DNA from 2 places in the Microbispora sp. NPDC049633 genome. Region 1 is predicted to be linked to the other one. Evidence: riboswitches for the same ligand, from Rfam matches in the RefSeq annotation. Region 1 holds a riboswitch; the other holds the start of a gene.
The links. Region 1 has a riboswitch for thiamine pyrophosphate ahead of thiO (glycine oxidase ThiO). Riboswitches for the same ligand answer to the same signal wherever they lie in the genome.
Positions count from the first base shown of each region.

Region 1 (5,330 bases):
GCTGGGGAATCTCCTGCTGGTGTGGTCCGGGGAGATGTGGCGCACCTGCGGCCTGGCTCCCGAGGCGCTCGCCGCCGCCCAGCCGGTGCACGATCACATGCTCACCGAGCTGATGTGCGGGCAGTATCTCGACCTGCTCGAACAGGCGCAGGGCGAAAGCACCTACGAGAGCGCGCTGCGGGTGGCCCTCTACAAGAGCGGCAAGTACTCGGTCGAGCAGCCGCTCCGGCTCGGCCTCGTCCTCGCCGCCCGGGCCCGGCACGCGTGGATCGACCGGCTCTGCGTGCAGTACGGCCAGCAGGTGGGCATCGCCTTCCAGCTGCGCGACGACATCCTCGGCGTGTTCGGCGACCCGGCGGAGACCGGCAAGCCCGCCGGAGACGACCTTCGCGAGGGCAAGCGGACCGTCCTGATCGCGCGCGCGCTCGCCTCGGCCGGCCCCGCGCAGGCGACGGTCGTACGGTCTCTGCTCGGCGACCCCGGGCTGGACGCCGAGGGCGTCGGGCGGCTGCGCGCGGTGATCGAGGAGACCGGCGCGCTGGCCGCGTGCGAGGGCATGATCAAGCGCTATCTCGACGACGCGCTGCACGCCCTCGACCACGCGCCGATCGAGGAGGAGGCCCGGACGGCGCTGGCCGCCCTCGCCGTCGCCGCCACGTCCCGCCGCACCTGACCGCCGCGCCTGAGGGGGACGCGCGGCCGGACCGGTGGCGGCCCCGGACCGCCACCTCCCGCCGCACCTGGCGGAACGCGGCGCTCGGACGGCTCAGCGGCGGCTCAGGGGCGGCTCAGGGGCGGCTCAGAGCGGGACGGCGGTCAGCCGGGCCTTGAGCGCGGCGGCGGCGGCGCCGGGATCGTCGGCCTCGGTGACGGCCCGGACGACCACGGCCCGGCGCACGCCGTGCGCCATCACCTCGTCGAGGTTGCCCAGGTCGATGCCGCCGATGCCGAACCACGGCCGGTCGGCGCCCAGGCGCGCGGCGTGTTCCAGCAGCGCCGGGCCGGGCGCCGGGCGGCCGGGTTTGGTGGGCGTGGGCCAGATCGGCCCGCAGCAGAAGTAGTCCACCCCGGGCTCCACGGCGGCGGCCGACGCCTCCGCCGCCGAGTGCGTGGACCTGCCGATGAGCACGCCGGAGCCGAGGATCTCCCGGGCCACCGGGACCGGGAGGTCGTCCTGCCCGAGGTGCAGGATGTCGGGCCGGGCGGCGAAGGCGACGTCCGCCCGGTCGTTGACCGCCAGCAGCGCGCCGTGCCTGTCGCACGCCGCGCGGAAGACCTCGAGCAGGTCCAGCTCCTCGCGCGCCTCCAGGCCCTTCTCCCTGAGCTGGACGATGTCCACTCCGGCGGACAGGACCGCGTCGAGGAATTTCTCCAGGTCGCCGCGGTCCCTCCTGCCGTCCGTGCAGAGGTAGAGCCTGGCCTGCGCGAGCCGCTGTCGCCGGGTGTCAATCACCCGACCACAATGCCATGCGGCCGTACGGTCAGAAACCCAGGGCCTGGGCCCTGCGCTTGACCTCGGTGTGCCGGCCCTTCACGATCGCGTCGATCGGGGACCCCGGCAGCGAGTCGTCCGGGGTGAACAACCACCGGATCGACTCCACCTCGTCGTAGCCCGCGTCGGCCAGGAGCGTCAGCGTGCCGGGCAGGCCCTTGAGCACGTCGCCGCCGGCGATGAACACCGCGGGGATCTGCGGCTCACCTCCGCCCCTGCGGACGCCGGCGAGCTTCTTGTCCTTGAGGAGTTGCTTGGCGCGGCCCATGCTGAGCCCTAGCCTCTTGGCGGCCTCCGAGAGGGGGAGCCACTCCCCGACGAGCTGGTCGGTCTCTCGGTCGATCTGCGCAACAGTAAGCGTCACGGATCCACCATTACCACAGGCGGGCCGCCGGGAAACACCTCGATTACGTCATAATGCAGTCGCGGAGCGGGACGGCCGGATCGGCCACCCGCCTCGGGTCGAGCCGCTGGCCGCCCTCGACGATCCTGCGGCCCTGCACCACGTCGCGCGGCCGGTCCACGGTGAGCACCGCGGCGAGCCGGTCCTCGGCCGTCAGCCAGCACACCGCCCACTTCGCGTCCCTGTGGGGGTCGCCGCGCAGCAGCACACGGTCGCCCGCCTCCCGGTGCCCGGCGAACTGCACCATGTGGCCGAACTGCTCCGACCAGAAGTACGGCACGGGGTCGTAGACCGCGTCCTCGCCCAGGAGGGTGGCGACGGCCGTGTCGGGGGCCTGGAGCGCGGTGTCCCAGTGCTCGACCCGCAGGCGGGTGGCGAACCTGCGCGACCACCAGTTGGCGCAGTCGCCCACCGCGACCACGTTGGGCAGCGACGTGCGCAGGTGCTCGTCGACCACCACCCCGTCGTCGAGCCGGACGGCCGAGCCCTTCAGCCAGTCGACGGCGGGGCGCACCCCGACGCCGGTGACGACCACGTCCGCCGGCACCCGGGCGCCGGACATGAGCGTGAGGCCGTCGGCGTCCACGGTGCCGACCATCGCGCCGAGACGCAGCTCGACGCCCGCCCGCGCGTACCAGCCGATGGTGTGGCTGCCCACGGCGGGGCCGAGCGCCACGGCGAGCGGGCTCTCCCCCGCCTCCACGACGGTCACCGCGCACCCGGCCCTGGCCGCGGCGGTGGCGACCTCCGCGCCGATCCAGCCGGCCCCGATCACCGCCACGCGGGCGCCGGGGACCAGCCGCTCGCGCAGCGCCAGCGCGTCCTCGATGGTGCGCAGCACGTGCTGGCGGCCCTCGCCGCGCAGGCGGATCGGGGCGGCGCCGGTGGCGATGACCAGGCCGTCGTACTCCAGCTCGCCCTCGGTCGTCTCCAGCACGCCGTCACGCAGGCCCTTGGCCGCCGTGCCGAGGCACAGCCGTACGTTGAGGGCGTCGAGGTCGGAGTCGACCACCGTGGAATCGGTGCCTCCGAGCAGCACCGCCTTCGACAGCGGCGGCCGGTCATAGGGGCGATGGTGTTCCTCGCCGATGAGCGTGATGCGCCCGGTGAATCCACGGGCCCTCAACGCCTCGATGCTTCGCACGCCGGCCAGGCCGGCACCCACCACCACGACGTGATCCACAGCTTGACCATAGATTGTCAGCGGGGGCCCTGGCCAACGGGCCCCTCATAACGAGTTGGGCAAGTAGCGCGCACTTCGACGGGGGCCCACGTTGTGAAGGAGTTCCCTGTTCGAACGGCGCCGGCCGTGTGACGGCGCGCGGCCTCCGGCGATCGGCCATGACAGGCGGCGTACTACGCTGGTGCACGTAAGACGCGCGGGAGCCCGGCGGACCGGGCTGAGAGGAGAGCGTGAGGCTCTCGACCGCCCCGACCTGATCCGGGTAATGCCGGCGAAGGGAGCGCGCTGTGCCCCCCACATACGACGTCGTGATCGCCGGCGGCGGCGTGGCGGGCCTGGCCGCGGCGTGGCGCGCGGTCCGCCGGGGCCTGTCGGTGGCGGTGGCCGACCCCGTGCCCGGAGGCGGCGCCACCCACGCGTCGGCCGGGATGCTCGCGCCGGTCAGCGAGGTGACCTACACGGAGGAGCCGCTGCTGCGGCTCGGCCTCGCGTCGCTGGCGGCCTGGCCGGGGTTCCGGGCCGAACTCGAGGACGAGAGCGGCGTCGAGCTGGACTACCGGACCGATGGCACGCTCGAGGTCGCCCGCGGCGCGGACGACATGGCCTATCTGGACGACCTCGCGACCTTCGAGCGGACGCTCGGCCTGCGGGTCGAGCGGCTCACCGGGCGCGAGTGCCGCTCCTACGAGCCGATGCTCGCCCCCTCCGTACGCGGCGGGCTGCTGGCCCGCGACGACGCCTGGGTCAACCCGCGCAGGGTCGTGCGGGCCCTGCTCACCGCGTTCGAGAAGGCGGGCGGCACGCTGGTCGCCGAGCGGGTCTCCGGGATCGACGCCTCCGGGACGGGCGGCCCGTCCGTACGGCTGGCGTCCGGCGAGGCCGTCGCGGCGGGCCAGGTCGTCGTGGCGGCCGGATCGTGGTCGGCGTCCTTGCTGCCCGGCCTGCCGGTGCGCCCGGTCAAGGGCGAGATCCTCCGGCTGCGGGGGCCACAGGGGTTCCTCACGCGGTGCGTGCGAGGGCTGGTGCACGGCTCCCCCGCCTATCTGGTGCCCCGGGGCGACGGAGAGATCACGCTGGGCGCCACGGTGCAGGAACTGGGGTACGACGCGCGGGTCACCGCCGGCGGCGTGTACGAGCTGCTGCGGGACGCCCGTGAGCTGGTGCCCGGCATCACCGAGCTCGAACTGACCGAGACCACGGTCGGCTTCCGCCCGGGCACGCCCGACAACCTGCCGCTCATCGGCCCCGCCGGACCGCCCGGCGTGTTCGCGGCGACCGGGCACGGCCGCAACGGCGTGCTGCTGTCCCCGATCACCGCCGACGCCGTCGCGGCGCTCCTCACCGGCGACGAGCCACCCCCGGTCACCGGGGCCTGCCATCCAGGGAGATTCAGCAAGTGAAAGTCACGATCAACGGAGGCGCGGCCGAGTTGCCCGCCGGCGCCACGGTCGGCGACGCCGTACGCGCCCTCACGTCCCTGACGTCCGGGGTCGCGGTGGCCCTGAACGGCGAGGTGGTGAGCCGGAGCGCCTGGGACTCCACTCCGGTTGCCGACGGCGACGGCGTCGAGGTGCTGACGGCGGTGCAGGGAGGATGAGCATGACCGACGACGTCTTCGTGCTGGGCGGGGAGAAGTTCACCTCGCGCCTCATCATGGGCACCGGCGGCGCGCCGTCGCTGGAGGTGCTCGACCAGGCGCTGGAGGCGTCCGGCACCGAGCTGACGACCGTCGCGATGCGCAGGCTCGACCCGGCGTCGCGCGGTTCGGTGCTGGACGTGCTGCGCGCCCGCGGCGTCAAGGTGCTGCCGAACACCGCGGGGTGCTTCACGGCCGGGGAGGCCGTGCTGACCGCCCGCCTGGCGCGTGAGGCCCTGGGGACCGACTGGGTCAAGCTGGAGGTCATCGCCGACGAGCGCACCCTGCTGCCCGACCCGATCGAGACCTTCGACGCCGCCGAGCGGCTGGTCGCCGACGGCTTCGTCGTGCTGCCATACATCGGCGACGACCCGGCGCTGGCCCGCAGGCTCCAGGACGCCGGGTGCGCGGCGGTGATGCCGCTCGGCGCCCCCATCGGCTCCGGGCTGGGCATCCGCAACCCGCACAGCATCGAGCTGATCGTCGAGGCCGCCACGGTCCCGGTGATCCTCGACGCCGGCATCGGCACGGCCAGCGACGCCGCGCTGGCGATGGAGCTGGGCTGCGACGCCGTGCTGCTGGCCAGCGCCGTGACGCGGGCGCACCGGCCGGACCT
Region 1 covers NZ_JBFAOO010000063.1:32,267-37,596, forward strand. The annotation lists gene AB0J39_RS18460 (polyprenyl synthetase family protein) at 1-673, shown strand, start outside; gene thiE (thiamine phosphate synthase) at 800-1,453, opposite strand; gene AB0J39_RS18470 (Rv2175c family DNA-binding protein) at 1,482-1,856, opposite strand; gene AB0J39_RS18475 (FAD-dependent oxidoreductase) at 1,900-3,078, opposite strand; TPP riboswitch at 3,265-3,375, shown strand; gene thiO (glycine oxidase ThiO) at 3,366-4,478, shown strand; gene thiS (sulfur carrier protein ThiS) at 4,475-4,675, shown strand; partial or broken gene AB0J39_RS18490 (thiazole synthase) at 4,672-5,330, shown strand, end outside.

Region 2 (5,330 bases), on a different contig from region 1:
CGAGAGCGGCCGGCCGACCCTGGTCAGCCTGCCCCGCGACTCGTACGTCCCGATCGAGGGGCACGGCAGCGGCAAGCTGAACGCGGCGTACGCCTTCGGCGGCCCGAAGCTCCTGGCCAAGACCGTCGAGCGGGTGACCGGTATCCGGATCGACCACTACATGGAGATCGGCTTCGGCGGGTTCGTCGGCATCGTGGACGCGGTCGGCGGGGTCAACATCTGCGTGAAGCAGGACATCAAGGACCCGAAGGCCGGGATCGACCTGAAGAAGGGCTGCCAGGACATGGACGGCGGCACCGCGCTCGGCTATGTCCGCACCCGGGCCACCGGCGCCATCCCGGACTTCGAGCGCACCCAGCGGCAGCGTCAGTTCTTCTCGGCCGTCGTGCAGAAGGCCGCGAGCCCGGGCACGCTGATCAACCCGTTCACCTCGGTCCCGCTGGCGCTGAACGCGGCCGACTCGGTCGCCGTCGACCCCGGCACCGGCCTGTTCGACCTGCTGTCGGTCGGCCTGGCCATGCGCGAGGGACCCGTCGCGACCGCCGTGCCGGTCGGCTCGCTGCCGACGATCGGCGGCCAGGCGGTGGTCAAGTGGGACACGCAGAAGGCGCTGCGCCTGTTCGAGGCGCTCGCCGCCGACAAGCAGGTGCCCAAGGACGTGATCACCAAGTAACCGCGGCGGCCGGTGCCGACGCGCCCGGCCGCTCATCCGCGCGTGCGGCGTGCGCGGCACGAGCGGCGGGAGTCAGCCTCCGGCGGAGGCGGCGACCGCCGCGGCGGTCGTGGCCGCGACGACGGCGGCGTGCACGGACGCGATCGTCTTGCGGACCGCCTCGCCCGTCCACTGGCCCTGGGCGATCTCCTTGACCCGGTCCTTCGGCGCCCCGGGGAACGCCTTACGGTCGAGTTTGGCCGCGTGTATGACCGCGAACAGCACCGCCGTCCGCTCGTCGGGCTCGGCCCCGGTCAGCACGTTCTGGACGCGTTCCCGCACGCCCTGCTCGTGGCGCGGGTCGAGCTCCGGATAGCGCGTGGTGGGGAAGATCCCCAGGATCTTGCCCTCCTGCTCGCTCAGCACGCCCCGGGCGGCCAGGCGGGTGAGCAGCCGCTTGCGCAGCCTGCCCATGCGTAGCCTGCCCACCCACCAGCTGGCGTCGCGCCGCCTGGCCTCGCCGATGATCCGGGACAGCGTCGCGTCCAGCTCCTCGTCACCCAGCGGGGCGCCGTTCTCGACCTGCAGCTTCTTGCCGTCGAAGCCGACACGTCCGCGTACGGCGAGCTCCGCGAGCAGGGCGCCCGCCAGGGCGCAGTCGAGCTCAATCGACCCGATGATCGGCTTGCCGGTGTCCTCCCGGTAGGCCAGCAGCAGCACTTCCTCGGCGATCGTCAGTGTCACGTGATCGAGCGTAACGCGCCAATCCAGGCCAGAATGTGCCTTTATGGGAATATCTGATGAGCTGCACGCCATCGGGCGGCCGATGCTCGACGCCCAGCTCGCGCACCCGACCGTACGCGGAATCGCGGCGGGTGACCTGCCCGAGCCGGTCTTCCGGTCGTGGCTGGAGCAGGACTACCTGTACCTGCTCGACTACGTCCGGGTGTTCAGCCGGCTGGCCTGGCAGGCTCCGGACGCCCACCTCGGTGACCTCGTCGACCTCGCGTACGCCACCTGGCACGACGAGCTGGACCTGCACCGGTCGCTGTCGGCCGAGTTCGGCGCCGACCTCGACGGCGCGGTGAAGGGCCCGGCCTGCGCGGCGTACACCTCGTTCCTGCTGGAGGCGGCCGCCGACTACGGGGAGGGCCTGGCCGCGCTGTACCCCTGCATGTGGGGCTACTCGACGCTCGGCCGGATCCTGGCCGCCGACCCGCCCGCCGAGCCCCGGTACAAGGCGTGGGTGGACACCTACGCCGATCCCGGCTTCGCCGCCCTCGCCGAGCGCATCGCCGTCATGATCGACGAGGCGGCTCCCGACCCGGCGCGCGCCCGGGAGCTGTTCGTCCGGGGCATGGAGCACGAGCTCGCGTTCTGGGACGTCCCTTAACCGGCCGGGTTAGTGTGAGGGCATGCCGGAGCTGCCCGAGGTCGAGGCGCTCGCCGAGTTCCTCCGCGAGCACGCCGTCGGCCATGCCGTCATCGGGGTCGACGTGACCGCCTTCCAGGCTCTGAAGACCGTCGACCCGCCCGTCACCGCGCTCGCCGGGCTGCTCGTCACCGGCGTGGCGCGGCACGGCAAGTTCCTCGACGTCGACTGTGACGGCCTGCACTTCGTCACCCACCTGGCGCGCGGCGGCTGGCTGCGCTGGCGCGACGACCTCACGGGCGCGCGGCCGGTGCGGCCGGGCAAGGGCCCGCTCGCGGTCCGCGTACGGCTGTCGCCCGGCGAGGACGGCCGCGCCCCCGGATTCGAGCTCACCGAGGCCGGCACGCAGAAGCGCCTGGCGGTGTACGTGGTGCGCGATCCCGGGGACGTGCCCGGCGTCGCCGGCCTCGGGCCCGACCCGCTGGCGGAGGACTTCACGCCGGGCGTGCTGAAGACGATCGTGGGCGGCAGCCGGGCGCAGATCAAGGGCCTGCTGCGGGACCAGAAGGTGATCGCCGGCATCGGCAACGCCTACTCCGACGAGGTGCTGCACGTCGCGAAGATGTCCCCCTTCAAGATCGCCGGAACGCTGACGGACGGCCAGGTCGCCGACCTGCACGACGCGATCGTGAGCACGCTGCGGGACGCGGTCGGCCGGGCCAGGGGGCTGGCCGCCAAGGACCTCAAGTCGGAGAAGAAGTCGGGCCTGCGCGTGCACGGCCGTACGGGCGAGGCGTGCGAGGTGTGCGGCGACACGATCAGGGAGGTGTCGTTCGCCGACTCGTCGCTGCAGTACTGCCCGACCTGCCAGACCGGCGGCAAGCCGCTGGCCGACCGCCGGCTGTCCCGCCTCCTCAAGTAGCGTCCGCGCATCACCGTGGGTCACAGCTTCCGGCATGGGCCCGGGCATCGGCGGCGTGCGGCCACAATGGGCGCATGACATTGCCGGAAATCACCCCTGACGCCCTGCCCGACGACGCGTACCTGCTCGACGTCCGTGAGAACGACGAGTGGGTGGCGGGCCACGCGCCCGGCGCCGTCCACATCCCGCTCGCCGAGCTGCAGGCGCGGGTGGAGGAGGTGCCGCACGACCGGCCGGTGTACGTGGTCTGCCGCGTCGGCGGACGGTCGGCGCACGCCGCGATGTGGCTCAACCACATCGGCAGGGACGCAGTCAACGTGGACGGCGGCATGCAGCTGTGGGCGGCCGTCGGACGTCCGATGGTCAGCGAGACCGGCGGGGCGCCCTACGTCGCGTGAGAAGCCCTACCCCGCGTAGGAAAACGGTCAAAGAAGTGTCATAATCCCGAAGACATCATCAATACCCGCGGGAGCTCGGGCGTGACCGGGCTGAGAGGGCGGATCGAAGTCGTGCCGCCGACCGCATGAACCTGTCCGGATAATGCCGGCGTAGGGAGTGTGTGATGGCTTCTGCCGTCGTCGACGACGCGCACGCGGAGGTTCCCCTCACCCTGGACGAGGAGGCCCCCAGAACTCTGGGGCTGCTCGACCAGGGCGCGTTCTGGGCCAACCTCGGCGTCAGTCTCCTCGGCTTCTCGGGGGCCCTGTTCCTGCTCGACCCCCTGGGCGGCAAGCCGCTGACGTTCACCGCCGCGGTGCTCGCCGCCGTCGTCGGCAGCCTGCTGGGCACGGCCATGGTCGGCCTGGCCGCGATCCCCGGCGCGCGGACCGGCCGGCCGGCGATGGTGCTGCTGCGCGGCCTGTTCGGGGCCCGGCTCTCGTACATCCCGACCGTGCTGAACATCGTGCAGATGCTCGGCTGGGGCGCCTTCGAGCTGTGGGTCATCGCCAACGGCGCGCAGGCCCTGTTCGGCACGGCGGTGCCGTACGCGGTGTGGGCGGTCGCGGCCGGTGCGCTGACGATCGCGCTGACGATCCGGCCGCTCGGCGCGCTGCGGCTGCTGCGCCGCTACGTCACGGCGGGCGTGGTGGTCGCGATGATATGGCTCTCGGTCGCCCTGTTCGCCCAGGGGCCGTCCGTGGGGGGCGGCTCCTGGGACGCCTTCGCCCCCGCCGTCGACTACGTCATCGCGCTGTCGGTGTCGTGGGTGCCGATGGCCGCCGACTACGCCAGGCACTCGCGGTCGAGCGGCGCGGCGTTCACCGGCGTGGTGGCGGGTTACACCATCGCCCAGGTGGCGTGCCTGGCGCTCGGCATCGCCGCGCTCGCCCTGGTGGGCAACGACCCGGACAAGGTGTGGGAGCCGTTCGTGGCCGCCCCGCTCGGGATCCTGTTCTTCGGCATCCTGGTGCTGCGCGAGGCCGACCAGTCGTTTGCGAACGTCTACTCGACGACCGTCTCGATCCAGAACCTCGCGCCGCGCTGGGACCGCCGGGCGATCTCGATCGTGATCGGCGTGCTCACGACTCTTATCGCGCTGTTCGCCGACGTGAACTCCTACGGCGCGTTCCTGAGCGTGATCGGGGCGGTCTTCGTGCCGATGTTCGCCGTCCTCGTGGTCGACTACTTCCTGCTCGGCGGGACGGCCCGGTGGAACACCGCCGAGGACGCCCCCTCCCGGTGGCTCATGGTCGTGCCGTGGATCCTCGGGTTCGTGGCGTACTGGATCGTCACGTCCACCCCGACGGTCGGGTGGTGGGACGGGTTCTGGACCGACGTCCGCCTGGCCCTCGGGTTCGTCCACCAGCCCTGGATGAACGCCGCGCTCGCCGCGTTCCTGGTGGCCGCGCTGGCGACCGTGGCGCTGTCCGTCCCGGCCCGCCGCCTGCGCTCTCGCCGTTGAGTTCATCGAGCCTCACCTGCCGATCCGCGGGTTCGGCCCGCGTCCCCGGCAGCGACAGCGCTCCGGTGGCGTGATCCGGCGGTTCAGGACGGGTGGGCGGCCTTGTCCGCGGTGCGCACGAACGGCTCCAGCAGGGCCCGTGCGGACTCCCAGGCGGTCTCCAGGTCGGTGCCGGACTCGATCAACCGGGACCCGGCGAACACGATGGCGTTGATCATCTCCGCGGTCTCGGGCACCGCGGCGACGCCGAGGCCGCGCAGCGCCTCCACGAGCGGCTCCAGGAGCTGCTGGTGCATGGCCCGGCTCTGCTCGGCGACCGTGTCGCCCGGCGCGACCTCCGCGAGGACGGTGGCCAGCGCGTGCTCACCCTCGGCTATGAGCTCGAAGTTCGTCAGCACGTAGGCGAGTACGCGGTCGGCGGGGGTCGCGGCGGCGTCCATCGCCGCGGCGACCCTCGCCGACCAGCGGGGGAAGACGTCCT
Region 2 covers NZ_JBFAOO010000282.1:419-5,748, reverse strand. The annotation lists gene AB0J39_RS36750 (LCP family protein) at 1-673, shown strand, start outside; gene AB0J39_RS36745 (GPP34 family phosphoprotein) at 746-1,396, opposite strand; gene AB0J39_RS36740 (TenA family protein) at 1,440-2,045, shown strand; gene AB0J39_RS36735 (DNA-formamidopyrimidine glycosylase family protein) at 2,068-2,946, shown strand; gene AB0J39_RS36730 (rhodanese-like domain-containing protein) at 3,021-3,344, shown strand; TPP riboswitch at 3,402-3,518, shown strand; gene AB0J39_RS36725 (cytosine permease) at 3,509-4,849, shown strand; gene AB0J39_RS36720 (helix-turn-helix domain-containing protein) at 4,933-5,330, opposite strand, start outside.
Region 2: linked by a shared signal. The riboswitch ahead of AB0J39_RS36725 (cytosine permease) and the one ahead of thiO (glycine oxidase ThiO) in region 1 are both predicted to bind thiamine pyrophosphate.